DNA from 2 places in the Pseudoalteromonas sp. SA25 genome. Region 2 is predicted to be linked to the other one. Evidence: riboswitches for the same ligand, from Rfam matches in the RefSeq annotation. Region 2 holds a riboswitch; the other holds the start of a gene.

Region 1 (16,444 bases), on a different contig from region 2:
GCTTCAACCGCCAGCGTGTGCGCTACATAATAGGTTGTAGGAATATCACCACTTGATAAAACACCCAATAAAAGCACAAAAATAACCACGCCAATACCATCGTTAAACAACGATTCACCCGCAATCACGGTTTCAATACTTTTAGGCGCACCCGCAGATTGTAAAATACCCATTACCGCAATCGGATCAGTTGGCGAAATTAATGCGCCAAACAGTAAACACCAAATAAACGCTAAATCAAAACCAAGCAAAGGAAGTACTAAATAAAGCGCCGATAGATAAAAGCATCGAAATAACCATAACGCCAATGGTTGTTGGCAAGCCAATAAAGCGATGGTTTACATAGGTGAGTAACGCGGTAATTGATAAAAATATCGCACTTATTTCAAGTACGCTTAGGCTGGTTCCTGGTGCCATGGTTTAAATCTCAATATTTATTTAATGATACCTTGCTCAAAATAAGCAAAGCAGAAGGGTTATTATTTTTTATACGGTTATCTCGCATTATATTCGCGTAGCCTAAACAAGCATACCCAAAATATTAATTATAAATATACACCCTACTCTATTAACGTATTTAAGGTATTAACTTACGCATTAAATAAAACAAAAAAGCCCATGTTAGGAATTAACCTAACATGGGCTTTTTTACTCTCGCTATTTTATAACATGCTTTTGGTAAGCACTTTATAAAGGCGTTTATAAAGTACTTATAAAGAAAGCTCTTCTTTAGCGCGAGTTAAGTTGTGCGATACCATTGTACTTGTAGACATTTGGTTTGCTTCGTATAAATCAGCAAGGCCAGCAGTGTCGTTGTTCGCTTTTAAACGTGCAACACCACGGTTACTTAATGCAAATGACGTAAGTTGGCGTACTTTAAATTTAGGGCCATCTGCGTCTTTTAAAAGCGCGATTGCTTTAGTACAAATTGCTTCGGCTTCAGCATAATTTTTTGACTTAACATTCAGTGCGCAGCTATTAAATGATTGCTCAAGTGGCTGTGGCGCTGTTGCAGTTTCAATAACCATTAATTTGTAATCACTTTGCTCAGCCATTGCAGCAGCTGAACATGTAAGTAGTGAGCTAAGAGCGATAGTTTTGATAAGAGTAAGTTTCATGGTCGTAGTCCTGTTGGTTAAGCCGTGCTTGTTGCCGACAACTGAACTTTAGAGAATTAACACAAAACCGACAAACGATTAAAACAAACCTAATAAGTGAATAAAACTAACCTATAGACTTTAGTCTAATACCAAATTACTAATTTACGGCAATTGGTATTTATACAATCAGCAACCAAACCAACACTTTATTTAGTACGTTCAAGCAACTTAACTACTTGGGCTACAACCATTTCTGGCTCATCTTTTTGCGGGTAGTGATAGCTTTTATTTGTTATAACTACTTCACCTTGAGGAAATGTATTAGCCCACTTTGAATGTAAGTCGCCCCACATTTCCCGCGCTTTGTCGGTAAAAAATAATACCGATGGACTTTTATATTTTTTAACTGAGGCTATAACAGTCACTGGTATGTCAGCAATTTGTGGATAATCAGGCAGTGGACGTTTTGCCCAAAAATCTAAATACTGATTCGACATTCCATTTTTCATATCGTCGAGCTTTATAGCTGCAATTTCTTTTTCAGCGCGTAGCAAATCAATTGCGCGCATAATATCTACATCGTGCTCTGATGCAGGCTCAATTAACATCAACGCTTTAATTTGATTAGGGTATGTTGCAGCAAATACACGTGCAATATAAGCACCATAAGAGTGCGCAACATACACAACAGGCTCTTCTATTTTCAGTGTTTTGAGTAATAACGCAGCCTCAGCTGCATATTCTTCTGAGCTATAGTTTTTCTTTATTTGTGCAGAACCGCCATTACCAATACGAGAATACCGTATAACTTTAGCGTGCTTGGTAAGTGATTCAAAAACAGGATCCCAATCACTTAAACCAGCAGAACCACCCGCTTCAAGTAAAATAGTATGTTTACCTTTACCTGCTAATTCGTATTCAACATCAAGGCCATTTACTTGAACTTTAGCCAGTTCAGCTAAGGCACTATGTGTGATGAAAAGTGAGCAATAAATAATAACTTTTATTAATGATTTCATTGTTATAAATAGGAAGTGTCATTGAAATAATCTTACAATATTAAGCATTTTTATGTATAGTTTCTAGTAATATTAGGTACAAATAAAATTAGATCCTTTAGAGTTTAAAATACGTGAGCATGGTACTTAAGTTTAATGAGCATGATGTGGGTTTGTAGACCTTGAAGCAAAGTACTTTCTCGGTTCGTATGTACTAGCCCCACCTAAACGATAACTAAGCTACTTTTAAACAACTCATTATTGAAAATGGCCACAAGTTCCTAAAAGCCGCCAATCCAAACTGGTCTGAGCAATTAATGGTAATTGTACGTTAGTTAGAAGAGTTATTTTTACCGGTAAATCACTTTAAAATAAGGAAATAACATGAATATTGCAGAGATGGGGTTAGACGCTTTTTTGTCACGAAACAATATTACAGCTGAAGATTTTGAAAAATGCGAACTTGATTGGGAATTAATAAAATCAATTGGAGTGAACCATCAATCAAATATAGATAAACTTGAAGATTTAGCAGAGTCATGTACAAAAACAATCCAACGCTTTGATAAAGTTCACTCTGTTCGTTGGAGAGTCAAAAATGCAGAGCACTTAATGGAAAAAATTGTACGTAAAACTACAAAACGCTCTGGTTATTACAACAAGGAATATCTGAATATTTCTGTTGAGAACTACATTGAAATGGTAACCGACTTAATTGGAATACGTGCTTTACACTTATTTAAGCAAGATTGTGTCGAAGTAATAAACGAATTAGAAGACACTTGGGGAAAATCCGAGGCTATAACTGCATATATCAGAAAAGGCGATAGCGAGAAAGAATACAAAGAACAAGATGCTTGGGAGATTAAAGAGCATAAAGCTGGTTATCGTTCAATACATTTTGTTTTTTCCACATCACCTTATAAATCAAAAGTATTCGTAGAAGTTCAAGTAAGAACTATTTTTGAAGAAGGTTGGAGTGAAATTGATCATAAAATTAGATATCCAAACTTTTCTAATAATGCAGATATTGGTGCATTTTTAGATATATTTAATAGGCTATCTGGTAGTGCAGATGAGATGGGCTCATTTGTAAAAGCCTTAAGTACGATGATCCAACACAATAAAACTGAAGTTGACAGGTTAGAAAACGAGAACCAAGAACACAAAAATAAAATCAATGATCTATTAGAAAAGTTGAAAAACAAAACATCAACAGATGATATTTCTAGCTTAGTTACTAATCTACAAACAGAAATTATGAATTATAGTTCGTTAACGCAAGTAGCAACTCAATTACAGCACCCGAATCTTTATAATGCAATTGAACAATTTTCTAATACTGCAAGGGTTACGGATGGACTAACTGATGCCCTCATTAATTCTTATAATAAATCAGTTAATAAGAAGTAAAACCGGATAACAAATATAAGGAAACTCCATGAGTGTTAATGTCCCTAAAGTATTTATTTCATATTCCCATGACACACAAGCCCATAAAAAATGGGTTCTAGAATTAGCTCAACGTTTACGCAATTCTGGTGTCGATGCGATCTTAGATCAATTTCGTGTAGGCCTTGGAGATGACTTGGGCGGCTTCATGGAAAAAAGTGTAGCTGAATCTGACCGTATTATTATGGTATGTACTGATAATTATGTTACTAAAGCTAATAGCGGTTTAGGTGGCGTTGGATATGAGAAAATGATTATGACCGCTGAATATATGACTAATATTGATAGCAATAAAGTAATCCCTCTGATTCGTCAAAATGGCACTCATAACGTACCTACATTTTTAAAAACCCGTTTGCATATTAACTTTTCTCGCGAAGATGAATATGAATTACAATTTGACAACCTTTTACGTGAGATTCATCAAGCTCCTTTATTTAAAGAGCCTAAAATCGGTAACAATCCATTTGAGTCTGTAACCGCAAGACCATTAGAAAGCGTTGCAGATAAGAAAACCGATCTACTCAAAGAATGGGTAAAACTTTATAATCAAGGAGTAGATTTTTTTATCTTTGAGGATCTTCATCAGATGCTAGGATGTTCTAAAATATTTGCTGAAATCTACATTAATGAATTACTTACCGATAATTTAATCAAAAGAAATAGAGAATATATAACCAATTACGGTTGTATGTTAGATGTATTCAGGTTGACCGATAAGGTTAAGTTATATGCAATTGAACAGGGTTGGATTAAAGCATAAACCTTAGTTGCTCGAAGGCAATGTAATAAGTAACTTACCCCATTGGTCGAAAAGCTAAATCCGCTCAAAAGTAAATAACCGCAGCAAAGAAAACCCGCTTTTACGGGCTTTCTTATATTTATAACCTTGCAAATATAAGACAGCTAGCTCCTTATAATAAAACTAGTTTTCTCACCCAAACCTATAAACTCCCTCGCCCATATGCCATAATCTAAATAATTCATTATTTTAGTAACTTGGCGCGTATTTAGGCGCTTTTAAGTTAACTACTCAGGGTTTTCAGCATGGCATATCAAGAGCAAAATCAAGCAACAATCTATTGGCACGACTACGAGACGTGGGGGGCAAGCCCTCAAAAGGATAAGCCAAGCCAATTTGCGGGTATTCGTACCGATCTTGATTTAAATATTATTGGCGAGCCGCTTATTGAATATTGTAAGCCGCAAGCGGATTACTTGCCCCACCCTGAGGCGTGTTTAATTACGGGTATTACGCCACAAGTAGCGATGAAAAAAGGCTTAGTTGAAGCTGAGTTTATAGCAAAAATTCATGCCGAATTTAGCGTGCCAAACACCTGTGTTGCCGGTTATAACAGTATTCGGTTTGATGACGAAGTAAGCCGTTATAGCTTTTACCGTAACTTTTACGACCCATACGAGCGTGAATACAAAAATAACAATAGCCGCTGGGATATTATTGATTTAGTACGTGCTTGTTACGCACTGCGTCCTGAAGGCATTGAATGGCCGTTAAAAGAAGACGGCAGCCCAAGCTTTAAGCTAGAACATTTAACCGTAGCCAATAGTATTGAACACGCCGCAGCGCATGATGCACTAAGCGATGTAACCGCCACTATTGCACTGGCTAAGCTAATAAAAGAAAAGCAACCAAAGCTATATAACTTCTTTTTTGGGCTGCGTGGCAAAAAAGCCCTTGCCGAATTGGTTGATGTTTTTAACATGACGCCGCTTGTGCATACCACGTCGCGCATACCTGCAACACAAGGCTGTACAAGCTGGGTTGCACCAATGAGCTTTCATCCAGTAAATAAAAACGCGGTTATTTGTTTTGATTTAACTCAAAACCCGCAAGTACTCATTGATTTAAACGTAGAAGAATTACGCAAACGTTTATACACCAAACGTGTAGATTTAGCCGAGGACGATTTACCTGTTGGCTTAAAACTAGTGCATTTAAACAAGTGCCCTATTTTAGCCCCAGCTAAAACGTTATTGCCTGAAAACGCCGCGCGCCTTGGGATTGACCGCGAGCAGTGTTTAGCTAACTTAGCTGTTTTAAAAGCCAATACCGATCTTCGCGATAAAGTAACCGAAGTGTTTAACGAGCAAGGCGATTACAGCGCAACCACTAACGTTGACTACTTACTTTACGATGGGTTTACAAGCCATGCTGATAAAGCTAAATTTGCGATTATTCGTGATGCAAAACCAGATGAATTAGCAGGGTTGAAGTTAGACTTTGAAGATAAAAAGTTTAATACGTTATTGTTTAGGTACCGCGCCCGTAACTGGCCTGAAACGCTAAACCAGCAAGAGCTTGACCAATGGCGCCAGTATTGCCAAAACAAGTTAATGCACGGGGAAGATCAACCATCGATTAATGCGCAAGATTTTATGATCACCCTTGAAAACCTAGCGCATGAACATGACGACAGCGAAAAAAATCTTACTATTTTAAAGGCGCTATATAACTACGCTCAAAGCATGTAATTTTGTTTGTATAACGCATTAAAAACGCGACGCTTTAGCAATAAAGCGTCGCGTTTTTGTTTATTAATATCTGTATCACTACAAAGAAAGCAAAATTTATTTCACAAAGAGAAGCGAATGAGGAGTAAATGAGAAACATAAAAACAATAGTTTTTTAGATCTATTACTTCCTCTAAAAGCGCAGCGCCTCATAACCTCTTTGTGAATAAATTACTTTACGGGCTTTGCCCGTCACGCCAGCAAGCTTCGCGTCTACATCGACATACTCAACGTAAACGTTACTTTTTATGCAGCGCTTCAATGCGTGCTAGTAAGCTTGAGGTGTCGTATCTGCCACCGCCAAGTGCTTGTACGTCGGCGTAGTATTGATCGACCGTTGCGGTCATTGGCAGTGTTGCACCGTTGTTTTTAGCTTCATCGAGTGCAATACCTAAATCTTTACGCATCCAATCTACGGCAAAACCAAACTCATATTCACCCGCCCACATTGTTTTGTAGCGGTTTTCCATTTGCCACGAACCGGCTGCACCTTTAGAAATGGTTTCTATAACTTTTTCACCATCAAGCCCAGCTTGCTTGGCAAAATGTAAGCCTTCGGCTAAACCCTGCACTACACCAGCAATACAAATTTGATTAACCATTTTACAAAGTTGTCCCGAGCCAACGCCGCCTAACAGTTGGCTAAAACGACTAAACGCCGCCATAACTGGCTGCACTTTAGCAAATACGGCTTCACTGCCACCCGCCATAACCGTTAATACGCCGTTTTCGGCGCCAGCTTGTCCGCCCGATACAGGCGCATCTATAAAGTCGATATTTTGCAGAGCCGCTTTTGCAGCCACTTCGCGTGCTACTTCAGCTGAGGTTGTGGTGTGATCAACCAAAATAGTGTGCGGCAACATGCCCGCTAACACGCCGTCGTCGCCATACACTACTGAGCGTAAATCGTCATCGTTACCAACACACATAAATACGATGTCGGCATTACTGGCAGCTTCGCGCGGGGTTGGTGCAAAGCTTCCTGAATGTTCTGCAGTCCACGTTTGTGCTTTAGCTTGAGTACGGTTATACACGCATACGCTGTGCCCTGCTTTTGCTAAATGCCCCGCCATTGGGTAACCCATTACGCCTAAACCTATAAATGCGACTTTCATTGACATAAAAATGACCTATTAAACTGATAACTTAGAAACTAGACCTCGATTATGTCAACCGGTCGATAAAAAAGCGAATGAAAGTCTTTATAAAATTTCCTTAGCGGGAAAGGTAAGTAGGTAACCTATGGACAGTATTTATCAATTTAATGCACCACTTTTTAACAGCGAAAATTTTTCTCTTAGCCAATTACAGGGCAAAACCGTCCTTATTGTTAATACAGCGAGTAAGTGTAATTTTTCGGTGCAATTAAATGCGCTCGAAAAGCTCTATCAGCAATACAAAAGCAATGGTTTTACTGTACTTGCGTTTCCGTGTAACCAGTTTGGCCAAAATGAGCCGCTTGATAATTTAGCCATTAAAGACTTTTACCAAGATCAATTTAATGTCTCATTTGAGGTATTTGGTAAGGTAATGGTAAACGGGCCAGAAACACATCCGTTGTTTAATTATTTAAAGTCGCATACGCGGGGTATTTCGCAAAATCGTGCAATTAAGTGGAATTTCACTAAGTTTTTAATTAACTCACAAGGGCAACTTGTTGCACGCTATGCACCACGTACTAAGCCCGAAACACTTAAACAAGTAATAGAAAGCAACCTACTGCAAGCCGCAAAGTTAAGCGCTGCTAGAGGTGGTAAAAAAGTATCGTCAAAAATACCTTTGTTTACGTCGGCTAAGGCATAAATTAGGGCTTAATTTAAATCAATAAAATGCGTGTTACTAAAGCACAGGTTTATAAAGTAGTTTATTGTATTAGTAATAAATAATACTCCTTAAGCGTCGAGGCTATTACCATGAACATTGCTTTTTTTAGTACTCAAAAGTACGAACTGCCTTTTTTTGAACAAAGTACACGCGATCACCGTGATATAAAAATAACGTATTTTGAGCAAGCCCTGAGCGAACAAACGGCCATTTTAACAAACGGGTTTGATGCCATATGCGTATTTGTAAACGACACCGTAAACGCCACTGTTATTGAACAATTGGCAAGCCAAGGCATAAATACTATTTTGCTACGTTGTGCAGGATTTAATAATGTTGATTTACCTGCAGCAAAAGCACATAAAATTAAAGTATTACGTGTTCCTGCTTACAGCCCTGAGGCCGTAGCCGAGCATTGTATTGCACTTATGCTAACGCTTAGCCGTAAAACACATAAAGCGTATAACCGCGTACGCGAAGACAATTTTGATTTAAATGGATTGCTTGGTTTTAACTTGCACAATAAAACCGTGGGTATTGTAGGTTGCGGTAAAATTGGCCTTGCGCTGTGTAACATTTTAAATGGCTTTGGCGCTAATGTATTAGTGTGCGACCCCTACGCACAACCTGGCAATTATACAATTACCGATATAGACACCTTACTTAGCCAAAGCGATGTGATTTCTTTGCATTGCCCTTTAACGGAGCAAACTCATCATTTAATAAATGACGAGGCATTTAGCAAAATGAAAACCGGCGTTATGCTTATTAACACCTCTCGTGGTGCACTGCTTAACAGCAAAGCGTGCATTAATGCGCTTAAAACTAAAAAACTAGGGTATTTAGGGCTCGACGTTTACGAGCAAGAGTCGGAGCTGTTTTTTAAAAACCACAGCGACGAAATAAATCAAGACGATATATTTTCGCGCTTAGTGAGCTTTAAAAATGTATTAGTAACGGGGCATCAGGGCTTTTTTACCCAAGAGGCACTCACCGAGATAGCAAACACAACCCTACTTAACGCGCTTGAAGTAAATGAAGGTAGGCCTCTGACTAATGAGGTTTTATAAAGTTCTTGGCTATACCTAAATAACAGGTACAAAAAAAGCGAATAAGGTGAGCCCTATTCGCTTTTTTGTTTAAAAATTCACTTTAAATAGAGCTTAGCCAAACGCGACGTTTGCAAATACCAAGGTCATTAATATTGGGCAAACAAAACGAATATACTGAGCAAACCAGTAATGTACGCCTGTTGTTGCTTGATGTAATTTATTACCACGCTGCCACATCCAACCTACCGTAATAAAGTAAAACAAGCCCATAAGCGGCAATTGGTATTGAGTAAATAGCATAATAACTAAGCCAAATAACCAATCAAAATTTAATATAATCGCGCTTGCACACACAAGAACAACGGCGCTTACCGCCCATGTTGCTTTGGTGCGGCTAACCTTGTGGTTTTCGACTAAAAACGCTACCGGAATTTCGGTGGTCGATATAGTTGACGTAACCGATGCGATAGACATTAATACAAAAAATAATAAACCAACTAATAAGCCAATTTCGCCCATGGTGCTAAATAGCTCAGGTAAAATAGCAAAAATAAGTTGCCCTTCGCCAATCAATTTACCACCACTAAATACCTCTACACCGTTGTGCTGCGCCACATAAATAGCAGGAATAATAAGTAAGCCCGCTAAAAAAGCAACGCCAGTATCAAGTAGTGCAACACCTGCGGTGAGCTTTGGTAAATTAGCATCTGGCTGTAAATACGAGCCGTAAATCATCATACAGCCCACACCTAAAGAGAGCGAAAAGAACGCTTGCCCCATTGCAGCAATAATTAAATTAGGGTCGAGTATTTGGCTAAAATCAGGAATTAAATACGCGGCAAAGCCTTCGCTTGCGCCATCAAGTGTAGCAATGTAAGCAATTAAACCAACAAGCAGCACAAGTAACAGTGGCATTAAACGGCGCGACCAGGTTTCTATTCCCGATTTAACACCTTTTAAAATAATACTGGCAGTTAAAATAAGCATAAGCGGCGTAAATACAAAATTACGCAGCACTGAGTCGCTATGTAAAAACTCGCTTGCGCCTGTAAACCCAAAAAAGGTGGTTATGGGTTCAATAGCGTATGAGAGCATCCACCCAGCTACTATTGAGTAAAAACTTAGCATAACAACTGCGCCCGCAAGGCCAATATAACCTGCTGCCGCACCTACTTTACGGTTAGTGTTTTGCCATGCGTCGCCCAATGCTTTTACAGGGTTAGCTTGTGCTTTGTGACCTAAATAAAGTTCTGTATACAGCGCAGGAAGCGCAAGTAAAAATATAACAATAAAGTAAACCAGTAAAAATGCACCGCCACCATGGTTGGCCGCTTGCGTAGGAAAACCCCAAATATTACCTAAACCCACTGCTGCGCCAGCAGCGGCTAAAACAAAACCAAGTCGGCTTTGAAACCCATCACGCACTTGTGCCATACATCTACAAATCTGTTATTATTTTGATTATTGTGAATTAAACCATATTTCATGCCAGCTGAGTAATAAAATTGTACCCAGCCTTTATTAGTGGCGTTAACCGCTCACAATATCAGCGACTTCTTTTGCTTTAGGGCTTTTATGACTGAACACTATTTTAAAAACGCCTTGAGTATTACTTCAACTCAATTGGCAAACTTGTCTTTAGCGAGTAACAGTATTTTATTATTTAATGCTAAAACACTTGAGCTTAGTGACTTTAATTTGCCCGATTGCTTAAGCCCATTTGAGTTAACTATTATAAACCGCCGTAAAAGTCCGCAAGCTAAGCAAGAGTATTTAGCGACGCGGTTATTGTTAAAACACCTTATTAAAGTAGCGCAGCCGCAACATGCGCGTGTAGCCCTTAATAAAATAAGTACCGAATTTGACGAGGCAAGCTCAAAGCTGCAAATACACGTAAATGGTGATGTTATTAATACCTGTATTTCGCACTCGCATGGTTTGGTTGGCGTAGCGCTAAATTTTGATAAAAGTGAGTTTGGGTTTGATATTGAAAAAGTAAGCCTAAAGCGCCCGTTTGAAAAGCTCGCTAAGCATTTTTATCATAATGATGAAATTACACTTATCACTGAACCTACTAATACCCAAGCCCAAGCAGATACGTTTTTTAGAATTTGGACATTAAAAGAGTCACTTGCTAAAGCCACCAGCCGCCCTATTGCAAAATTACTTAGCCCCAATGTGTTTGACGAATTACATAGTGCAAAGCTGAGTGCTAGCAGTAATCGCGTTACTGTAGCTGATAGCAGTGACAGCAATGTTTGCTTTGATGTAAGTGTGGTGCATAAAAAAAGCATCGACTGGCGATGCTTTTTATTAAATGACTTTATTAAGTAACTTTATTAAGTGACTTTATCAACTGATTTTACTAGGTGATTTTCCTGAATAACGGTTATTTACGCAGCAAAATCATTTTCTAATAAACGGCTATGAATAGACTGTACTACGTTATCTGACTCAGTTTGCTCTACTAAAAAGCACAGATTGTGCTTACTAGCACCGTGGCAAATTAATCGAATGTTAAAGTCTTTTAGTACACTCATTAAGTTCATTTCGTGTTGGCGTAATTGAATCTCAGAGCCAATAAGTGCCACCAATGTTAGGTTGTTTTCTACCGAAACATGGCAAAACTCTGCAAGCTTATCTAGGCATTCTTGATCGAGCTCTGGGCGCGAGGCGTTTTGCGCGTTATCAAGGGTTATAGCTACGCTAATTTCTGATGTAGTTACCAAATCGACCGATATATTGTATTCACTTAATAGTGTAAATACGCGTGCTAAAAAGCCACTAGCTAGTAGCATTTCTGGGCTTTTAAGCGTAAGCAATATTTGGTTTTTACGTTGCGTTACTGCGCGTATGCCTGGTTGCTGCGATTTTTCGCGCTCAATCCATGTACCACCACGCTCTGGCTCTCGGCTAGAACCAACAAACACGTTAATGTGGCTCCGGCTTGCTGGTAAAATAGTCGCTGGGTGCAATACTTTTGCGCCAAAGGTCGCCATTTCAGCGGCTTCGTCAAAACTTAAACGTGCAATTGGCGTCGCTTTTGCGCACAAACGCGGGTCGGTGCTAAAAATACCCACTACGTCGGTCCAAATATGCACACTTTTAGCGTTAATTGCTTCAGCTAATAATGCAGCGCTGTAGTCTGAACCACCACGTCCTAGCGTTGTGGTTTGACCGTATTCGTCACTGCCAATAAAGCCCTGAGTCACAATTACTTGAGCGTTTAATAACGGGATTAAATGTTCTTTAGCGGCTTGCGCTGTGGCTGCAACATTAGGCGTTGCTTTACCAAATTGGCTGTCGGTTTTAAGCACCTTGCGCACATCAAAGCGATCGGCGTTTAAACCTTGTAAACGCAGCACCTGAGCAAATAAATAAGACGACAAACGCTCACCAAAGCTAAGTAGCTCGTCGTGTTGCTGATCGGTTGTTAGTGACTCTTGAGCCAATGTTTGAAATGCTTTTAGGGTTTCGTTAAAGCCAACCGCTAAATCGGCATCTAGCGATAACTCATCTAAAATAGTTTGTTGAATAGCAAGCACGCCGTTTATGTGTTCTTGGCGCTCACTTGAGGTAATACTTGATTTACACAGTGCAACTAAGTGGTTAGTTACGCCGGCACTGGCGCTCACGGCAACAATACGTACGCTTTTATCTGCAACAATAATTTCGCTACAGCGACTCATCGCTTCAAAGTTTGCAACACTTGTTCCGCCAAACTTGGCAACGATGTAATCTGATTTTGCGCTTAACTCTGTTTGAGGCACTGTTTGTGGCGCTGATTGGGTAGTCATTTAGTCTCCTTTCGCGATATCCAAATCGCAATAAAACAAGAAGAACTTGGCAAAGGAATGCTTGAAGATAAGTCCACTGCCAGAAGCTCTCCACCTATATTGGTGACAGTTTTGAGGATTCAGCCCCATAAACCGAAAAACAATGACGACGTACCATTATTTTCCTCGGCGAGTACTTCCCTCCTTAATGATCATCGGCTTTCGTCGCCTAACATTAAGTACCTAAGTATCGCACCTCTTCTGAATGCTTTATTAACCAGTGGCTAATAAAACAAAACCCCACTAAGTAGCGGGGCTTTGAAAGTTATCGTTTAGACGTCTAGCTGTCAAGCATTTAATAATCTATGAGTTAAATAAAACTGCCCATGTAATACGAGCCCGCATATCCTACGGTGTAACAAATTAATAAATGCAGCGATAAACGCAAGTAGCTCATAAAGGTAAGCGCTTTAACTTTGCTCATGGCAATAATGCCCGCAGCCGAACCAATAATAAGCATTGAACCACCCACGCCCGTTGCATATGTAAACGACAACCAGTGTTGTTGGCTCATTACTATATCGGCTTTTAATAATGCAGCGGTAAGCGGTACGTTATCGACCCCTGCTGATAATATGCCCATTAAGTAGTTTGCGTACTCAGGTGCCATTACCGTATATAGGTCGGTAAATTTACTCAACATACCAATTTCTTTAAGTGCGCCTACAAGTAAAAGTACACCTACAAAAAACAATAATGTGTCGTATTCTATATCGCGAACAAAGTCGATTATGTCTTTGTTAATGTCTTTTTTGCGCATTAAAAACTGCGCTACTAAAAACATCACTGACAAGCCAAACAAGAAGGTTAATAACGGCGGTACGCTGTAAACTACACTCAGCATAAGTGTGCTCACTACGGTAGATAAAAATATAACAGCAATGGTTATGTCGGTTTTTTCAATGCGGGTTTTACCTGCACCAGCAAACTCAACACGCCCTTTCATACCGATAGACAGTAACGCGGCTAGCAGCATAACGCTTGCAAGAGCTGGCGCTATAAGTAGTAATAAATGAGCAATGGTTACTTTGCCATCTAAAAATATCATTAGTGTGGTTACGTCACCGGTTATTAGCGATACCCCACCTGAGTTAACCCCAAACACAATAAGCGTGGCGTATTTAATGAGCTTTTTAGGTTCAAGTTTTAACGACATAACAACCGCGAGCGATATAAGCGTAGCTGTTACGTTGTCTGAAATCGACGAAAACAAAAATGCAAAACCACCCACCAAAAACATGAGCTTTTTTTCGCTAATACTTTTTGGCATAACACGGTGCACAATATTTTCTATAAACCCCTTTGAATTTAAATACGCTACAAAGGTCATCGCAGCCATTAAAAATAGCCATAGAGAGGCAATTTCTAAAATATTTTCATTTAAAAGGTGTTGAATCGTATCGGGGCTTTGCCCGTGTAGAGGGTATATAAAAAGAAGAATCCAGCAAAGCGTACCAAAAAACAGCGTGGTTTTAGCTTTATTGACATGAATTATATCTTCTATAACGATCAGTAAAAATGCAATCGCTATCAGGGTTAGAATAATCGAGGAAACCATGGTAGTTAAACAACCTTTGATATAGTTTTAAAGAACACACAAATAACATTCCATTTCATGTGCCTATTTTCGGCGCGAATTTTAGCACTGCCTCTATGCAAAAACTATTATTAAATGGTCTTAAAAACGAATACTATATACAGACAAGGTTAATTAAAAATACGTAATAATGAGTCTTCTAAAAGAACTCAATAATAAAATACTAGGATGTTGTAACCTCTTATGATCCCAGCTAAAAAGCTGCTAAACACCATAACCGAACATTGGGGTGTATTAGCGCTATTATTTAAACGTTTTAAAATGGCTGACTTTAGCCTAAAAGACGTACAAAACGCGATTAAGCAAAAGCAGCCTACGTGGTCAAACGAACGCATTTATAAAGAAACAAATCGTTTGTTAAACCAAGATATTTTAATTCCACTGGCTAAATCTTCTCAGCTTGAAATAAATCGTGCTATTGCCGATTTTGCTACGTTTTTACTGCAAGAAGAGCATTTAGGTTTAGCGCAAGAAATTAGCGTATTAGTCGACGACCTTGCACGTTTAGGTAACCGCCTAGATAACGCTGGCGAAATAGAAGACTTTGACGATTTACGCCGCTACAGCCGCATTATGGATGATCGGGTGCGTAAAATAATGAAGCTATACGCACACAACGAAAACGCAATTTTAAATATTGTTGAACAAGCTAAATCTAATAATGCGGTGCAATCGCTGCAAAAGCGTTATAAAGCAGTAATAGAAGCCTTTGACGAATACATAGAGCCCATGCTTGAAATGGTTGATATTCGGGGGGATTTTCATGCCTGTTTTACCCTCATTGAAGAGCAAATAAGTAAACAAATACTGCACATTGAACGCTCAGGTAAAGCGTATAACGACAAACGCATGTTAGAGCAATTGCGTACCCGTATATTAGAGATGCATTTAGTGGGTCGCACAAGCTTACGTAAAAGTGCCGACATGCTTATGCCGCTACGTGAAGAGTTACGCCGTAATAACTTAATTACTCGCCAAGCAGCCAAAGTACTTGGGCTTGTACGTAAAAATGGCGTAGACAATATGCTAAGTGCGGTGCAGCCACATTTTGTGAGCGACGCGCAGCGATATTCGCTTGGTCAGCAACGCCATATCGTGGCTTACATGGCAAGCTTGGTTGAATTTGAACACGAAGAATACCAATTGCCTGACCAGCAAGACGTGCCTGCATTTGTTACACCTAATATTCCTGACTACAACGATGTTAAAACCAGCTTTGCTAAGCGCTTTAATAAAAAACGCAAAAAGCCGCAGCCCTTGCTGCAATTTTTAGACGAAAGCTATCCAGATCTCGATGCCGACGAAATGCTATTTTTGTATCAAAAATTAGTCAGCGACAGCGATATTAAAATAATTCAAAGCGATGAAAAAGCCCGCGTAAAAATTGCCGGTCAGCACTTTTCTTTATATCCATTTAATTCAGAGCCTCAGCCAGATCCAAAGGCAGGTAAATAAACCATGACACACATAAACTTAGACGAGCTAACCCACCTACAAGCCATTAATAAAAAATTAGTAGCGGGTTATCACATTTGCGAGCAAGACAACGTAATGTGGCAAGAGCTTGACCAACACATAGAAGACTACACCGCCCTATTTACCGCTTTAGGTAACGATTTAAAACGCGACAGCCGTGGCTTTTATTATTTTGGTAGCGACGAAAGCACACCAAATATGGGCAAAATATCTCGCGCTATCGCACTCACCATTTACATTTTAATTGAGCACTACGCCAATACGGGTAAAGATCCAATGCGCGCATTGTTTGACGACGTAAACGATTTAGAGCTTATGCAAACGCTGGTGCAAATTAACAAACATTTGTTTGACCAGCTTGAGATATTTTCGGGATCGGACCTGCGCAAAGACGTTTACCTGCGCATGGTGCGCTTAGGTTTAGCCCGTGAAGTAGAAGGCGGCTTTATGCTACAAGCGCCAATTCACCGCTACATAGATGCACTCATGGAAGTAAACGAAGAAACCTACATTACAGAGGACGAGGAATGAAAAATCTATACGGACTAAGTAAACTCGCCCTACTTAACACCGCAGG
Region 2 (16,444 bases):
CAGTCATATTCTCAGCATAAACTAGCAACGTTAAAGCGCAATGGCCTTTGTCATTATTTTTTTACGTTATTTTACAGCCATCACCAAAGTCGTATTTGCAGTTTTTTTAAGATGGAGTATGGTATTTGCCATAATAATGCCACTCAATTTAATTATTTTATTTTTTTAGCTTGGTAGATAACCAATACTATTAGTATAGCGCCGTAGCCTTTTTTTTGACTTTTATTTACGGCTTATATAACAACAGGAGTATGTATGTTTCAGGTAAGCACCCCACAAAGTAGCGAAGATTGGCAAGCGTATTACCAATTGCGTTGGCAGGTATTACGCGCGCCTTGGGGCGAGCCTCGTGGCTCTGAACAAGACGATATGGAACAAGACTCTGAGCACCGCTTTATAAAAAATAAAGAAGGCGAAGTGCTAGGTGTAGCACGTTTGCACTTTAACAATCATGAGCAAGCACAAGTGCGCTACATGGCAGTTGCAGAGGGGAACCGTAATCAGCATATTGGTAGTCGTTTGCTTCATGAGCTTGAAAAAATAGCATGGACACAAAATGCCGATGAATTGGTTTTGTTTGCACGCGAACGTGCGCTTGAGTTTTATAAACGCCACGGTTACGAATTAAAAGAAAAAGCGCACTTAGCGTATGGCGATGTACAACACTTTAAAATGGTAAAGCAAAAACCGTGTGAGCCAGGCTGGTTCCGTCATCCAAATTGGACGCAAGTACTACAAAATACGTGGCGAGAGTCTATTCCAATTAGTGACGCGATGGGTATTAAGGTAGAAAGCTATACCGATTGGCAATTTACAACCAGTGCCGACCTAGACGCTAACTTAAACCTACATAACACCATGTTTGCAGGCTCTATTTATAGCTTGGCCACGCTAACAGGTTGGGGCGCTACGTACTTAGCACTTAAAGAAGCTGGGCTTGAAGGTAATATTGTATTAGCCGATGCTAACATTAAGTACTTAAAGCCGCTTACTACCGACCCACGTGGTTGTGTTGATATACAAACCTGTAAGGGCAAGTTAAGCGATTTAGAAACCGACGGTAAAGCAAGTTACGTAGTGCCTGTAACTATTTACGATGGTGATAACGTGGTTGCAGAATTTGAAGGGCAGTTTGTAGTAAAAAAATAACTGTTTAGCTGTTCAAAACACAAAAAAGCCAAGCGATGCTTGGCTTTTTTGTGCGTAAAACTTAGAGAAGTATCACAGCAGGTCGGTTAATAATATACCTACACCAATACGTTCTACATCCGCGTTGTAATCAATTAAGCTTTCGCCATAACCGTTAAAGTATTGTGCATAACCACGAACTCGGCCCCATAAAGGAAACGACCAGTCGAGTTGAATTGCACCACGATTATCTGAATTTAAATTGTTACGTGTCATAAAGCTAAATTCATGGTCATGAAAACGATACGCGCCGCTAAATTCAAAGTAACCCATGTATTTGTATATGTCTGGGTTGTCATCGCCCTTAGCTTCTAAAATATCTTCTTTTTCGTCCTCAGCTATTCGGTACCAAGGTTTAAAGCTAAAAACAAAGCCTCTGTTTTCCCAGATAAAATCTGCATAAATACGGTTCCACGAACGTGAGTTTGGTTGGCTTCGACCATTTGACTGATGCGAGATACCTAATGCGATTGCCATTTCGTCGCCCCATAATACGTTTTCTGGGTCGAGGTAATTTATCCAAAATATCTCTGGTTCGTAGTTGGTCTCACGAAATGGAGAAGAAATTTCTGAGTTATAAATCTGCCAATATGATTGCAGTGTAAAGCCAAAAAATATGGCTTGGTCTTTATCCGAAAAATCATCGTAAAGAGGTACTTTTATCGATAGCTGGTATTTTGCTTCTAAGTTGTCGAGCGGTTCACCGTCGTTATCGTCTGTTAGTGCATCAAAGCCATCAAATGGGCGATCGTTTGGGTGTGATACGTACGAAAGCGGTAAAATATAGTTACGCTTATGTGGCGTAATTACATTTCTATTTTTTTTACCTACTTCTTCACGAGCTTGGCGTTTATCAAGCGCGGTAAGTTGTTTGTCTTCTTCAAGAGCTGAACACTTTTTACGAAGATCGTCTAATGTTTGTTTACCATCTCCGCCAATTACCTCATTTAAAATACACTGCTTTACAAGTTCGATGTCGTTGTCTTGCTCATTTGTAGCAACTTCTTCTTGTGCGAAGGTAGCTGTACTTATTAAGGCAGAAAGTGTGATCCAGTGGCGCCAGCTCATTGTAATTCCTTGTGGGTTCGGGTTGTGTTGTATGCGTTAATTTAATTATAACGTCTTTTTACATATGTAACGGTGAACTTTTACTGAATTTGTATTTATAACAAGGTCTATACGTATACAAAGTAAATATAGATCAGAAAAAAAAGCGGCCTAGGCCGCTTTTTTAATGCACATTAACTATGTGCTCTCACGCAATGAGGAGGGTGAGCTAAAGCTCAAATATGTTAGTAAAAAACTTATAAAGTTCGGTGCCTTGGTTAACACTCGCCGAGGCAAAGTGCAAAATGGCAATTGCATCGCAATCTAGGGTGAGTGTTTGCAGTGGTTGCTCGCTTAAGTAGCGCTCCATGCGTAAAATATTAGCAATAGGCTCACCGGCTTTAATGTGCCCACCAAGTGGGGCTAAGTATTCAACCATGCCGCCAATAGGGGCGTAATAAGCAAAGTAGTCATCTAAATTACATGCATAGCGAGTCATATTGGCTGGCGTATGCGGTGCGTTTTGTAATACGCCTTTGTGATTTAAGTAACTTAAAATGCTGTTAGCATCGTTTAGTGCTTCTTTTAAGTCTATTTTTTCTTGGCTGCCTAGCTCTACAGTAAATGCTTCTACAGGTATTGATAATTCACGACCTTGCTCGCTAAGTGCATCATTCAAATGCCACCATGGGCAAAAGTTAGCTTCATCCATAGCACCGTCAAAATCACTAGGAATAAGCAATATATGCTCAATATTAAAGTAACGTGCGCTGTCGGTTGCATAGGTTGGGCAGTACAAATGCTTGCTTGAAATAGGACCTGTGTGTAAATCGAGTACTATATCAGCCTGATGAGCGAGCTTTTGTAGGTTAAGTGCAATGCGTTTACCCGTATTAAGTAAATAAGCAGGGCCGTTAAGTTTGCTGTCTACTTCGTCAATAAGCGCCTGTTTGAAGTTACTTTTTAATGTAGCGTCGTCATACTGGGTATGATTTTGTGCAAACTGTGCCACTAAATTTTTATTGTAGTGATACATGCGGTTCCAATTAGTGCCTGTAATTGGATCGAATCTGCCAAGAGTAAACTCGCCCGATTTTTGATTACAACCAATCGGATTTGCATAAGGTACAAGGGTAATATCGCCATTAAGATTAAGGTGTTTTAATTGCTCAAGTAGCTGAAAAATAACTGCGTTACCTTGTACTTCAGCGCCATGCATATTGGCCTGAACATAAACACTAGGCCCTGTGCCATCGCCTTTTAAGCGATACACCGGAATTGTAAGCGGTAAGCCGTTTGCAACTTCTCCTACTATAATGTTCTCTTGGCTGATGTGTGTTGTATTACTCATGCTTATTACCTTAAGTAGTGGCTGGCATTTTCGGCTTGGCGAACACAGGTAAGTTCACCATTTTGCAATGTGTACTCGGCGGCGAGCTCGTGGCATAAAAAATACGGCATACTTTCGGTAAAGCCGTAAGCACCGCATTGGCTAAACACTAGCCAGTCGTGCTCATTTAAATCGCTTGGCAGGTTATGTTCACCCAAGCAATCAAGCGCTGTACAAAGTGGGCCGTATAAAGTGACCGCTTGAGTTTTAGCACTGGATTCACGCAGTAACGCAGCAGGAAAATCTTGGCTGGTAACAGCAGGGCGTAATAAGTGATTTATACCGCCGCTTAAAATGACTTGCTGTTGATTATAGTTTTGTTTGCGCTCTATTACTGGGTTTGCGTAATGACCACATTCGCCAACGGCATAACGACCAAGTTCCATCCATAATTCTTCTACACCCGCATCATTTTTAATTTTAGCGAGCGCAGCTATTAAGTCATCCCAATCAAGCGTTGCTTCATTTTGTGTATAAGGAATACCTAAGCCGCCACCTAAATCGAGAATTTTAAGGCTAATATTTAAATCGCTGGCAAGTTGGCTAAGTGGTGCAATCATTTGTGACCACAATTCGCTTAACTTTTGCGTGCTAAGCATGTTGCCCCACTGAAAAATATGCAGGCCGTCAAAGTTAAGTGCAGGGTAGTCGGTTACATTGAGTGCTTGCCACTCATCACAACCTAAACCAAACGGCGTAAGGCTGTCGCCGCCCAGTGGGTTTTTTTCACCCTCAGGCCAGCGTAATTGCACTCGCAGTAATACTTGTAACTGCGTATTTTGTAGTTGCGCTTGTTGGTTTAACCAACGTACTTGATTGAGGCTTTCGGCTACGAATATACGTACGCCGCGCTCAATAAAGTGTTTAATTTGTTTAGGGCTTTTTGCAGGCCCTGTGTTGAGCACGCGCTGTGAGCTAATACCTTGTGCTAGCACTTGCTCAAGCTCACCTTTACTTGCTACGTCAAAATTAAAGCCAGCGCTGTCTAAGCTTTGAATAATTTTAGACAGTGGATTTGCTTTTACCGCGTACCACAGTTTTACATCGGTTTGCGCAACTAAACGTGCAAGATGCGCGTTTAGTTGATCTAGGTCGTAAACAAAAAAAGGTGTATCAAGTTGTTGTGTAATTGTATTTGCAGCGGTTTTGATAGGCGTGCTCAAAAAGCTCATTATCGTAAAACCTCTTCAAGCAATAACGATGCATCGCTTTTTTCGTCGCGGTATTTAACTATTAACGCACACGACATGCTTAGGCCTTGCTCGCGCGCCCACTCGTTTGACGCAGGGCGAGAGCCTGGTATTACAATAGCGTACTCAGGGATTGGCTCGCCTTTATCTAGTTGGCGCTCGTTTACGCAGTCGTATACCGGAATAGTTGCGGATAAACGCACGCCTGGGGCAAGTACTGCGCCTTTTTTAATAACTACACCTTCAACAATAATACAGCCAGCGCCAATAAATGCGTCGTCTTCTACAACTACTGGGCTTGCACCAATAGGCTCAAGTACACCACCAAGCTGAACCGCAGCACTTAAATGTACGTTTTTACCTACTTGTGCACACGAGCCAACTAATGCGTGGCTATCTACCATTGTGCCTTCGTCGATATATGCACCAATGTTTACATACGCTGGTGGCATAATAATCGTGCCTTTAGCAACATAAGCACCACGGCGAACACTAGAGCCACCCGGCACCATACGTACGCCATCATCAGTACTAAATTCTTGTGGAGCTAAGTTATGTTTATCAACAAAACCACCTGCAAACTCAGTATTAGTGCCATTTTTGAAGGCATCCAAAATGCCTTGTTTTACTTCTACGTTAGCCTGCCATTGGCCGCTTTCGTTTTGTGATGCTGCGCGTACTGCGCCCGATTCTAAATTATTTAATAGTTCTAACCAGCTCATTATAAAAACCTGTATTTAATGCCAAGATAAAATTGTGTTGTTTGCAGTTGTGATGCAATCGGTTTGAGTTAACTCAAGGTGTGTTAAAGGTGGACGAAGTTGCGGGCTGCTTAAGCGACCTTGCAAATGCATCAATACCTTTACGGGAATAGGGTTTGCAACAGCAAATAGGCTATTAATAGCGCTTGACCACTGGGCAAATAAATTAGGGTGTTGACCACTTAAGCTGCGTTTAACAAACTCGTGAGTTTGTGCGGGCCATGCATTTGCAGCTACCGACACCAAACCTTTTGCGCCAGCTTGAGCAAAATAAGGCATTAGCGCATCGTCGCCACTAAAAATAGCTAAATTAGGCGCGGCTTGGCGATAAGCTTCAAACTGAGCAATGCTGCCGCTCGCTTCTTTTAACGCCCATAAATTTTTATTGTTTTGCAGATTTTGAATTGTTGCCGTTGGGATACTAACAGCACTTCGACCCGGTACGTTATAAAGCATACACGGGTGAGCGCTTGCATTAAGTAGGCTTTCAAACCAATGAGTTTGACCTACAGCGCCGGGCTTTGCATAAAGCGGTGAGCCAAGTAAAAAGCTATGAATTGGGAGTGTATTACAGTAGTTAACCCACTCAATTTGTTGCTTTAAGTTACTACCGCCCACAGCAACCATGAGTGGTACTGCTGGTTTTAGCTGGCATACGTGTTCAACAATGGCTTGTTGCTCTTTTAGCGTTAGTGCTAAACCTTCGCCCGTACTGCCAAGTAGTAAAATACCGTTATGTGCCGCTTCTTGATCGCTAACCAGTTTAGTTAACGTGTTGTAGTCAACATCGCCGTGTTGATCAAATGGCGTTACGAGCGCGGTCCACAATGAGTAGTCGTTTAAATTGAAGTTGTTGATCATCTCTCACGAACTTATAATTTGTACCAATTTTATTAAAAACGTGATCATTTTAGCGATAACTAATTTAATGCAATTGGTATTATTCGAAGAGTTAAAAAGCTTTATGGAAGGAGCCGCATTAACGTCGTTCGAACTAATAATTCGAAGAGCGAATGGGCTTAAAATAATAGGGCGCACGGCCTTAATATTTAAGACCAGAAGCTCTCCACCAAACTAATAAGCTGCTTTTATAAGCAGCTATTGGTGACAGTCGCTAGGGTTCAACCTAGTCGCCCGAAATAAACACCTCGCAAAAGTGATTACTTCTCGGCGTTAATTCCCCTCACGTATGCTCACTGGAGTTTGCGCTCCTAACATACGCTACCTGAATAACGCACCTCTTCTAGCCCTTTACACCTGTTTGTAGAGTAAAAACTTACAAACCGGTGCAATTTAAATAGGGTAATTACGGCGATTAAAGCATTTTAGCCGTCTAGGTGTCAAGCGACTAAATGCATATTCATTCATCCATAATGGGAGTGGTTACGTATTGGGTGCTTTTCTCGTACACTAGCAATATAAGTAGTGAGGTATTTAATTAGTATGGAAAAATTTAGCGATATTTATAAGCGAGCGGTAGAGCGAAAAGGCTCCGAAAAAATGCTTAAGTTATTACTTGCAAAACCGCTATCTAAAAAACAACTAAGCACGTTAAGTGACGACGATTGGCTTGAGGAATTTACTCGAAAAGTATTTCAAAGCGGCTTTTATTGGTCAGTAATTAATAATAAGTGGCCGGGCTTTAGAGAGGTTTTTTGGGGTTTTAGCGTTGATAAGTTATTAATGATGCCACCTGATATGCTGGAACAAAAAGCAACGGATGAGCGAATTGTTCGTAACTATAAAAAAGTAAAAACAATTACCGAAAATGCTTACATGATCCACGAAATAGCAGGGGAACATGGCAGTTTTAGTCAGTTCATCGCTAATTGGCCAACAGACGATATTATTGGTTTATGGGCGTATTTAAAAAAACATGGTTCGCGTTTAGGCGGAAATACAGGACCTTATGCGCTACGAGCACTTGGTAAAGATACTTTTTTACTATCACGCGATGTAGAGAATTACTTACGTGCTCATAAAATTATAGACGGCGGCTTACAAACTAAAAAATCACTGAGTGCAGCCCAAGCTTTTTTTAATGAAATGCAAAAGCAAAGCGGCTTAAGTATGCAAGAGTTAAGTTTAATTGTTGCTTATGGCGTTGGTGACAACCGTGTTGGTATAAGTCAGCAATAATAGGAATTACCATGAAATTAGTGCCAAGATACACAGACATTACGGAAAGCTTTGCGATAGAAGATTTTCCTGCAAGTGTTGCCTCTCCTCAGTTATTGCTGTGGAACGAGAGCTTAGCAAAAGAGTTTAATATTAACGTTGCAGCTGATTTGCGTGCTAGCACTTTTAGCGGTAACGAGAAACAGGCGATTCCTGCGGTAGCACTTGGTTACTCTGGGCACCAATTTGGGCATTTTTCACCACGTTTAGGCGATGGGCGAGCGCATTTGCTGGGCGCTATTAATGATGATAAAAACCAGTTGTGGGATATTCAATTAAAAGGCTCTGGTGCTACTCCTTACTCAAGAGGGGGAGATGGGCGTTGTGCTCTTGGTCCTGCTATTCGTGAATACGTAATGAGCGAGGCAATGCATGCACTAGGCATTAAAACCACACGCTGCTTAGCGGTTGTTGGTAGTGGCGAAACGGTTTATCGTAATCCGCCACAAGCAGGTGCTATAGTTACTCGTTTAGCAACGAGCCATATTCGTGTTGGCTCGTTTCAATATTTAGCGACGCAAGGCGATGTTGAAGGACTTAAAAATTTAGCCGATTTAGCTATAGAGCGACACTACCCAGAAATAACGGATACAGGATCGCAGCGTTATTTAGCATTTTTAGGCGCTGTGATTAAAAACCAAGTTAAGCTAGTTGTGAGCTGGATGCGTGTTGGCTTTATTCATGGAGTAATGAATACCGATAATACGCTAGTAAACGGAGAAACCATTGATTACGGCCCGTGTGCCATGATGAATAGCTTTGACTTTGATACCGTATTTAGCTCTATCGACAAACAAGGTCGGTATGCATTTGGTAATCAACCTAATATAGCTAACTGGAACTGTGCTCGCTTAGCTGAGAGTTTAATACCACTTATTAGCGATGATGACGAGCAAGCGGTTTCATTAATGACGCCATTTATTAATAGCTTTGCAGATCAGTTTAATACTGAGTTTACGGCTATGTGGGCACAAAAACTGGGTTTAAATGAATCTTTCAATAGTAGTGGCGAGTTAATCGCAGAGTTGTTAACACTATTAAAAGATAACCAGCTCGATTACACCAATACTTTTGATGCGCTTACTGAATCCTTAAAAGAAGAAGTAGTAATACCAGAGTCGCTAATTGAATGGAGAGCTAAGTGGGTAAGCTTAACCGACGATAATAGTTATGAAGTAATGAGAACTGCAAATCCTCGTGTAATACCGCGTAATCATGTGATCGAAGAAATAATTGCACAATATAACGCTACTGGGTCTAGTGAGTTGCTACAGCGCTTTATAAAAATAGCCAGTAACCCGTATTCTGACAGTGAAAAATTATCAGAATTTCAAGCTACGCCGATAAATGAGAATGATTACCAGACTTTTTGTGGTACTTAACTCTTAACTTTAAATATAACCACATGATTAAAAAGAGTCATTTTTTAATCAAACATGCGCATATATCTAGGGGAATGTTAATTCTGGTGGTATTATGCGCCGAATTAAAGCCAAGCAATGTTTCTTTGCATTTACATTTATAAGTGCATTTAATTTAATTGCTCTTACATTCCTTGCTAAGTACTAATTTACAAAAAACTACTATATTTATTTTTCAATAAAGTTTTAATTTCGCCTATAGTAAGTGGATGTGTGTTGTGACTGGGCATAGAAAAAAGTTATAAACTTTATTTTTCGTTAAGTATTGATTAACAAAGGCTCAGTTAGTCTATATAAAACTGATTGAGCTAGTATCGATTAGCTACAATTTAAAATTGTTCAAATGGGAAGAAAACAATGAAATTAAAATCACTTACAATTGCAATCGCGTTGGCTGCAACTAGCGCATCTACATTCGCTGCTGATAAAGAAGAAGGTTTCTACATTGGCGCATTTGGCGACTACTATGACGCATCTTGGAAAAACATGCGTGCTCAAGCTGGTCTTGACGTAAATGAATCAACTGGCTGGGGTGTTGAAGCCGGTTACCGTTTCAGTGATTACTGGAGCGCACGTCTTGAATATGCAGATATGGATTTTAATGCTTTTGATAAAGTTGCTGGCAACCGCAACAGTATTGATGGCGAGCGTTACGGTATTGATGCTCTTTACCATTTAAATGGTGGTCCTTTCTACGGTCTTTTCGGTATTAAAGAAATGGACGTAGTAGATGACAACACATTCTTAAATGCAGGTGTTGGTTACCAACATTTCATTACAGATGGCTTATTTGTAAATGCTGAAACAGCTGTATACCAAGGTCTTGACCGTGGCTACACAGATGTAGGCGCTAAAATTGGTATTAACTACTTATTCGGCCAAAATTCAGCTCCTGTAGAGCCAGTTAAACCAGCTCCAGAAATTGTTGAAGTAGCTGTAGCTCCTACAGATAGCGACAACGACAACATTGCTGATGCAGATGATAAGTGTGCTAACACACCTATGACTGATGCAGTTGATGGCACTGGTTGTACTTTATATGAAGATAAAGAAGTAACTGTAAGCTTATTAGTGACTTTCCCTAACAATGCTTCAGCAGTATCTACTCAGTACTTAAACGATATTGAAAAAGTATCTGCATTCTTAAAAGAGTACCCAGATACAACAGTACTTTTAGAAGGTCACACTTCTTCTGTAGGTAAAGCAACTTACAACAAATGGTTATCTAAAAAACGTGCTGATGCAGTAGCTAAGCAATTAGTTTCTGATGGCATTGCTAAAGACCGTATTACTACAGTTGGTTTAGGTGAAGAGCGTCTTAAAAATGATGCAAACACTAAAGCTGCAAACGCAGAAAACCGCCGTGTAGAAGCGCATATCAAAACTATCAAAAACGTTAAAGTTTTACGTTAATTAAATAGTTTGTAATAAAAACCCAGCCAAGTGCTGGGTTTTTTTATGCCTGTAATAAATTAATATTGGTTAATGGTAATGATTCTTACTTAACAAGTATTCATGAAAATAGTTTTTACTACAACCACTATTCATAGTATTTATAATCGGTATAATCAGTTGCGTAACTGGATGGATTTTCATCTATCCATAAAAGCTTTATAATTACGCGTTAGAATACTATAAGTATTGGGTAACTTATTTGCGCTTGAAGCGCTACCGGATACTTTCACGTCACCAAGAGGGCAATATTGTGCTACAAGAATATCGTAAACACGTAGAAGAACGTGCCGCGTTAGGTATCGTACCAGCGCCATTAGATGCTCAGCAAACTGCTGATCTTATTGAATTAATCAAAACTCCACCTGCAGGTGAAGAAGAATTCATTTTAGATTTGTTCATTCAGCGTATACCAGCAGGTGTTGATGATGCTGCTTATATTAAAGCGGGCTTCTTAGCTGCTGTAGCTAAAGGTGAAACTAATTCTCCACTTGTTTCTAAAGAAAAAGCGGCAGAATTATTAGGTACAATGTTGGGCGGTTACAATATCGCACCAATGATTGACCTACTTGATGACGAAACACTTGCACCAATCGTAGTTAAAGGCCTTTCAAATACATTACTTATGTTTGATGCGTTTTACGATGTAGAAGAAAAAGCAAAAGCAGGTAATACATTCGCTAAGCAAATTATTGAGTCTTGGGCAAATGCAGAATGGTTTACTAATAAACCAGCTGTTGCTGAAAAGATTTCAGTTACTGTATTTAAAGTAACTGGCGAAACAAATACTGATGACTTGTCTCCTGCACCAGATGCATGGTCTCGTCCAGATATCCCACTTCATGCTTTAGCAATGCTAAAAATTGAACGCGATGGTATTACACCTGATAAAGCGGGCGAAGTTGGTCCAATTACTCAGATTGAAGAATTAAAAACTAAAGGTTTACCACTTGCTTACGTAGGTGATGTTGTTGGTACGGGTTCTTCTCGTAAGTCTGCAACTAACTCTGTACTTTGGTTTATGGGCGATGATATCCCGTTTGTACCAAACAAGCGTGTTGGCGGTGTATGTCTAGGTAATAAAATTGCTCCAATCTTCTTCAACACAATGGAAGATTCAGGCGCATTACCAATCGAATTAAATGTTGATGAACTCAACATGGGCGAGCAAATCGATATTTATCCGTACGAAGGTGTTGTTAAGCAACATGGTACTGATAAAGTGATTTCTACTTTTGAGCTTAAATCTGATGTGATTTTAGATGAAGTTCGTGCTGGTGGTCGTATTCCACTAATCATCGGTCGTGGTTTAACTGATAAAGCGCGTACATCTCTTGGCTTAGGCGCAACTGATACATTTAAAGTACCAACAGCAACAGAAGTTTCTGATAAAGGCTTCACACTAGCGCAAAAAATGGTTGGTAAAGCATGTAACGTTGCAGGTATTCGCCCAGGTCAGTACTGTGAGCCTAAAATGACAACTGTTGGTTCGCAAGATACAACAGGTCCTATGACACGTGATGAACTTAAAGATCTAGCATGTTTAGGTTTCTCTGCAGATTTAACAATGCAGTCTTTCTGTCATACATCAGCTTATCCTAAGCCTATCGATGTAAGCACTCACCATACGCTTCCTGATTTCATCATGAACCGTGGCGGTGTTTCACTTCGTCCAGGTGATGGTATTATTCACTCGTGGTTAAACCGTATGTTATTACCAGATACCGTAGGTACTGGTGGTGATTCACATACACGTTTCCCATTAGGTATTTCATTCCCAGCAGGTTCGGGTGCAGTAGCATTCGCAGCAGCAACAGGTGTTATGCCACTTGATATGCCTGAATCTATTTTGGTTCGTTTTAAAGGCGAAATGCAACCAGGTATCACTCTACGTGACCTTGTTCATGCAATCCCTTACTACGGTATCAAACAAGGTTTATTAACAGTTGAGAAAAAAGGTAAAATTAACGAATTCTCTGGTCGCGTACTAGAAATTGAAGGCGTTGAGCACCTAACTGTTGAGCAAGCGTTTGAATTATCAGATGCATCTGCAGAGCGTTCGGCAGCAGGTTGTACTGTTAAGTTATCTAAAGAGTCTATCTCTGAATACCTTGAGTCAAACATTGTTATGCTTAAGTGGATGATTTCTGAAGGTTACGGCGATGTACGTACGATTGAACGTCGTATTACTGCAATGCAAGATTGGTTAGCTAACCCAGAACTAATGGAAGCTGACGCTGATGCAGAGTACAAGCATATCGTTGAAATTGATTTAGCTGAGATCAAAGAACCTGTTCTTTGTGCTCCAAATGACCCAGATGATGCGCGTCTTCTTTCTGATGTTGCTGGCGAGAAAATTGATGAAGTATTCATCGGTTCTTGTATGACTAACATTGGTCACTTCCGTGCTGCTGGTAAGTTGCTTGATGGCTTTAAAGGTCAACTTCCGACTCAGCTTTGGGTTGCTCCACCTACTAAGATGGACAAAGACCAACTTACAGAAGAAGGTTACTATGGTATTTTTGGTCGTGTTGGCGCACGTATCGAAACTCCAGGTTGTTCACTATGTATGGGTAACCAAGCACGTGTTGCAGATAAAGCAACGGTTGTGTCTACCTCTACACGTAACTTCCCTAACCGTTTAGGTAATGGCGCAAACGTATTCTTAGCATCATCTGAGCTTGCTGCAATTGCTGCAATCATTGGTAAATTACCAACTGTTGCTGAGTACCAAGAGTATGCTGCGAAGATCAATGCAACGGCGTCAGATACATACCGTTACTTGAACTTCCACCGTATGCCTGCTTACACTAAAAAAGCAGACAACGTGATTATTCAACAAGCTGTATAATTTTTAGAGTTTGTTTAAAAACCCGCTTAGGCGGGTTTTTTATTGGCTAAAATAAATATTAGATAGTTCATGCTTCTTTTTTTATATTATTGTATTAAATCTAGTCTTAAGTTGCTTTTAAAGTAAGTAATCGCGCAAAAATTCCTATCAAAATGCATTAAAATCCTCATCAATATTCTCATTATTTTAGGCGAGATTTTATGACAGCATTAAACAACCAGAATTTACTGCAACTACGTTTTGTTAACCAAGCAAATATTGATTTGGTTAAGCCTTCTTTTGATAACCTGCCTGCAAATCCTTATGCAGATGGTGCCTTTCGTAAACGTCGTTACTCAGTAGTTAAAATGCAAAATGGTGAAATAAAGTTACAACAAACCAAAGCATTTGTTCAAGACGATTCAATTAATACTTTTCAAGGTAATGTAGAGCGTACTTACGAAAACCTAGAGCAAAGTTTACTTGAGTCAGAAGGCATGAAAAGCATTGTAAATGAGTTTCGCCAACTTACCGGTATTGATGTACAGCGTGATATTGAAATTCATCAGTTCCGTATGCTTGCAATTAACAGTGATACACCGGCAGCGCCAGAAGGCGTGCATCAAGATGGTTTTGACCATGTATGTATATGTGGTGTTTCTCACGAGAACTTAGAAGGCGGCGAGCTACTTGTATACGAAAACAAGCAAGCTGAGCCTTGTTTTAAAATGGAAATAAAAGACGGCATGTTTGCATTAATAAACGACCGTCAAGTGTGGCACAACGCAACACCTATGAACAAAATTGATGCTAGCAAACCAGGTTACCTGGATTGTTTTGTATTAACGTCTTAAGGAAGTTAGGCATGAACATAACGCAATTACGTGAGCAGTTTCCTGCATTAATGCAAAACGTTGATGGTAAATCGCCAATATTTTTAGACGGACCGGGTGGCTCGCAGGTACCAACATCGGTGCTTAATGCGATGACAGCTTATTTAGGTCATTATAATTCAAACTTAGGTGGCGCGTTTTTCTCAAGTGATAAAACCGTTGAATTGATGGCGAATGCGCGTCAAGCAGCCGCTGATTTACTTAATGCACCTAGCTCACAACAAATTGTGTTTGGTCCAAACATGACCAGCCTAACATTTAGCTTTAGTCGTGCAATTTCACGCGACTGGCAGGCTGGCGATGAAATAATTGTAACCAATGCCGATCATTTCTCAAATGTATCGTCGTGGCAACAAGCCGCAGAAGATAAAGGCGCAAAGGTAAATACAGCGCTTATTAATGAAGCTGATTGCAGCTTAGATATGGTGCAATTTGAAAGCTTATTAAACAGCAACACTAAGCTTGTAGCGGTAACGTATGCGTCAAATACCACAGGTTCAATTAATAATATTAAACGTATTGTTGAGCTTGCTCACGCTGTAGGCGCACTTGTTTATGTTGATGCCGTACATTACGCACCGCACGAACTTGTTGACGTGCAAGCGCTTGATTGCGACTTTTTAGCCTGCTCTGCATATAAGTTTTTTGGCCCGCATTTAGGTATGGTTTACGGTAAAAAAGAACATTTAGACGGGTTTACACCTTATAAAGTAGAACCCGCTAAAGACGTAGCACCAGGTCGTTGGGAAACCGGCACACAAAGCTTTGAAGCTATGGCGGGCTTTATTGCTGCTGTTGATTACATTGCAGCAATTAGCGAACTTGACGATAGCCATTCACGCCGCGAAAAGTTAAGCATAGCTTTTGCTAAAACTAAACAACACGAAATGGCGCTTAGTGAGCACTTTTTAACGCGCTTGGTAAACTACCCACGCATTAAGTTTTTTGGTATTGATGACTTTGATCGCTTAAATGAGCGTACACCTACTTTTGCTTTAATTTTTGAAGGGCTTGAGCCACGCGCCGTTTCAGAATTTTTAGGTAAGCAGCATATTTGTGTGTGGGATGGTAATTTTTACGCGCAAGGTTTGTGCAAGCAATTAGATGTGCTTGATAAAGGCGGTGTAGTGCGCATTGGTTGTATGCACTACAACACGATTGAAGAGCTAGATCAGTTGTTTAATTTATTTGATGAACTGCTCGGTTAAATAATACTGATTTTGGTGCGCTAACTCTTTGGCGCACCATATATTTGTTCTGCACGGTTAAACAATACCCACGATGTTAAAATATACTTATCGTTTGATACTGGCTTATTACCTCTGTGGGTATGTGTAAAGTAGCCAGGAGCTATTACCATAGTGCCTTTTTTAGGTGCTACTTTACGATTTTGATAGTAAAACTCCGTTTCACCGCCTTCATCAACATCGTTTAAATAAAACATAAATAACAACACGCGATGTAGTGCTTCATTGTGCTGTAGCTGCGGGTAAACTTCACTATGCCAGTAAGGGTAGCCACCTTTGTTTACTTCATATTTTTGCGCTTGAATATTACCAAGTCTAAAAATTTGCTGAACTAGCAAAGGTAATTGCGGTTTACCCACTTCTTCAAAATTTTCTTGGGTTAAATCGACAACGTCGCCTGTTTTTGGGTGATAGACCTTTAAGCCAAATGCCCCAATCATCATAAAAATATGCTCTTCAACATACTTAAAAACATGCTGTGCAGTCGTTTGTTGTATATGTTTTAATTGTTGTGCATATTCGGGGTGATTATTTAAGTGTAGGTCGTGACTGTCTTTTTTCTTTAAGTCGACACCGCCCGATGTTACCCCTTGTTTTACATGCGGGCTTTGCGCGAATGTGGAAATAAATTCATCGCAAAACTCATCGCTTAATGCGTTATCAACAACGCGTATAAAGTCCGTCATGGTTTACCTTTATATAATTATTATTGGATTTTTATGTTTATTGAAAAAGTGATGCCGCGCTTTAGCGAAACAGATGCACTCGGACACATTAACAATACCGTACTACCTGTATGGTTTGAAGTCGCACGTGGACCTATTTTTAAGTTTTTTACACCGGACTT

Evidence for each region. A riboswitch is a leader RNA that binds a small molecule or an ion and turns the genes downstream of it on or off. The one in region 2 is predicted to bind lysine.
Region 1: it holds a riboswitch for lysine, as region 2 does, so the genes downstream of both, lysC (lysine-sensitive aspartokinase 3) here and dapA (4-hydroxy-tetrahydrodipicolinate synthase) in region 2, are expected to answer to the same signal.

Annotation. Positions count from the first base shown of each region.
Region 1 covers NZ_WTKV01000011.1:35,014-51,457, forward strand. Annotated here, with positions in the region: gene GQR45_RS10620 (sodium:proton antiporter) at 1-251, opposite strand, end outside; gene GQR45_RS21370 (hypothetical protein) at 238-417, opposite strand; gene GQR45_RS10625 (hypothetical protein) at 711-1,118, opposite strand; gene GQR45_RS10630 (alpha/beta hydrolase) at 1,307-2,119, opposite strand; gene GQR45_RS10635 (hypothetical protein) at 2,483-3,511, shown strand; gene GQR45_RS10640 (toll/interleukin-1 receptor domain-containing protein) at 3,540-4,313, shown strand; gene sbcB (exodeoxyribonuclease I) at 4,598-6,043, shown strand; gene GQR45_RS10650 (NAD(P)-dependent oxidoreductase) at 6,322-7,203, opposite strand; gene GQR45_RS10655 (glutathione peroxidase) at 7,325-7,885, shown strand; gene GQR45_RS10660 (2-hydroxyacid dehydrogenase) at 7,996-8,976, shown strand; gene GQR45_RS10665 (sodium-dependent transporter) at 9,070-10,392, opposite strand; gene GQR45_RS10670 (4'-phosphopantetheinyl transferase superfamily protein) at 10,534-11,292, shown strand; gene lysC (lysine-sensitive aspartokinase 3) at 11,352-12,755, opposite strand; lysine riboswitch at 12,831-13,003, opposite strand; gene nhaD (sodium:proton antiporter NhaD) at 13,105-14,352, opposite strand; gene GQR45_RS10685 (hypothetical protein) at 14,575-15,846, shown strand; gene GQR45_RS10690 (hypothetical protein) at 15,850-16,398, shown strand; gene GQR45_RS10695 (ATPase) at 16,395-16,444, shown strand, end outside.
Region 2 covers NZ_WTKV01000012.1:18,995-35,438, forward strand. Annotated here, with positions in the region: gene GQR45_RS11180 (fused MFS/spermidine synthase) at 1-7, opposite strand, end outside; gene GQR45_RS11185 (bifunctional GNAT family N-acetyltransferase/hotdog fold thioesterase) at 256-1,149, shown strand; gene GQR45_RS11190 (phospholipase A) at 1,222-2,256, opposite strand; gene GQR45_RS11195 (succinylglutamate desuccinylase/aspartoacylase family protein) at 2,465-3,586, opposite strand; gene GQR45_RS11200 (PLP-dependent decarboxylase) at 3,592-4,797, opposite strand; gene GQR45_RS11205 (2,3,4,5-tetrahydropyridine-2,6-dicarboxylate N-succinyltransferase) at 4,797-5,537, opposite strand; gene dapA (4-hydroxy-tetrahydrodipicolinate synthase) at 5,553-6,437, opposite strand; lysine riboswitch at 6,628-6,827, opposite strand; gene GQR45_RS11215 (DNA-3-methyladenine glycosylase I) at 7,020-7,715, shown strand; gene GQR45_RS11220 (protein adenylyltransferase SelO family protein) at 7,727-9,136, shown strand; gene GQR45_RS11225 (OmpA family protein) at 9,533-10,588, shown strand; gene acnB (bifunctional aconitate hydratase 2/2-methylisocitrate dehydratase) at 10,881-13,478, shown strand; gene GQR45_RS11235 (2OG-Fe dioxygenase family protein) at 13,679-14,311, shown strand; gene GQR45_RS11240 (cysteine desulfurase-like protein) at 14,323-15,558, shown strand; gene GQR45_RS11245 (2OG-Fe(II) oxygenase) at 15,579-16,283, opposite strand; gene GQR45_RS11250 (acyl-CoA thioesterase) at 16,317-16,444, shown strand, end outside.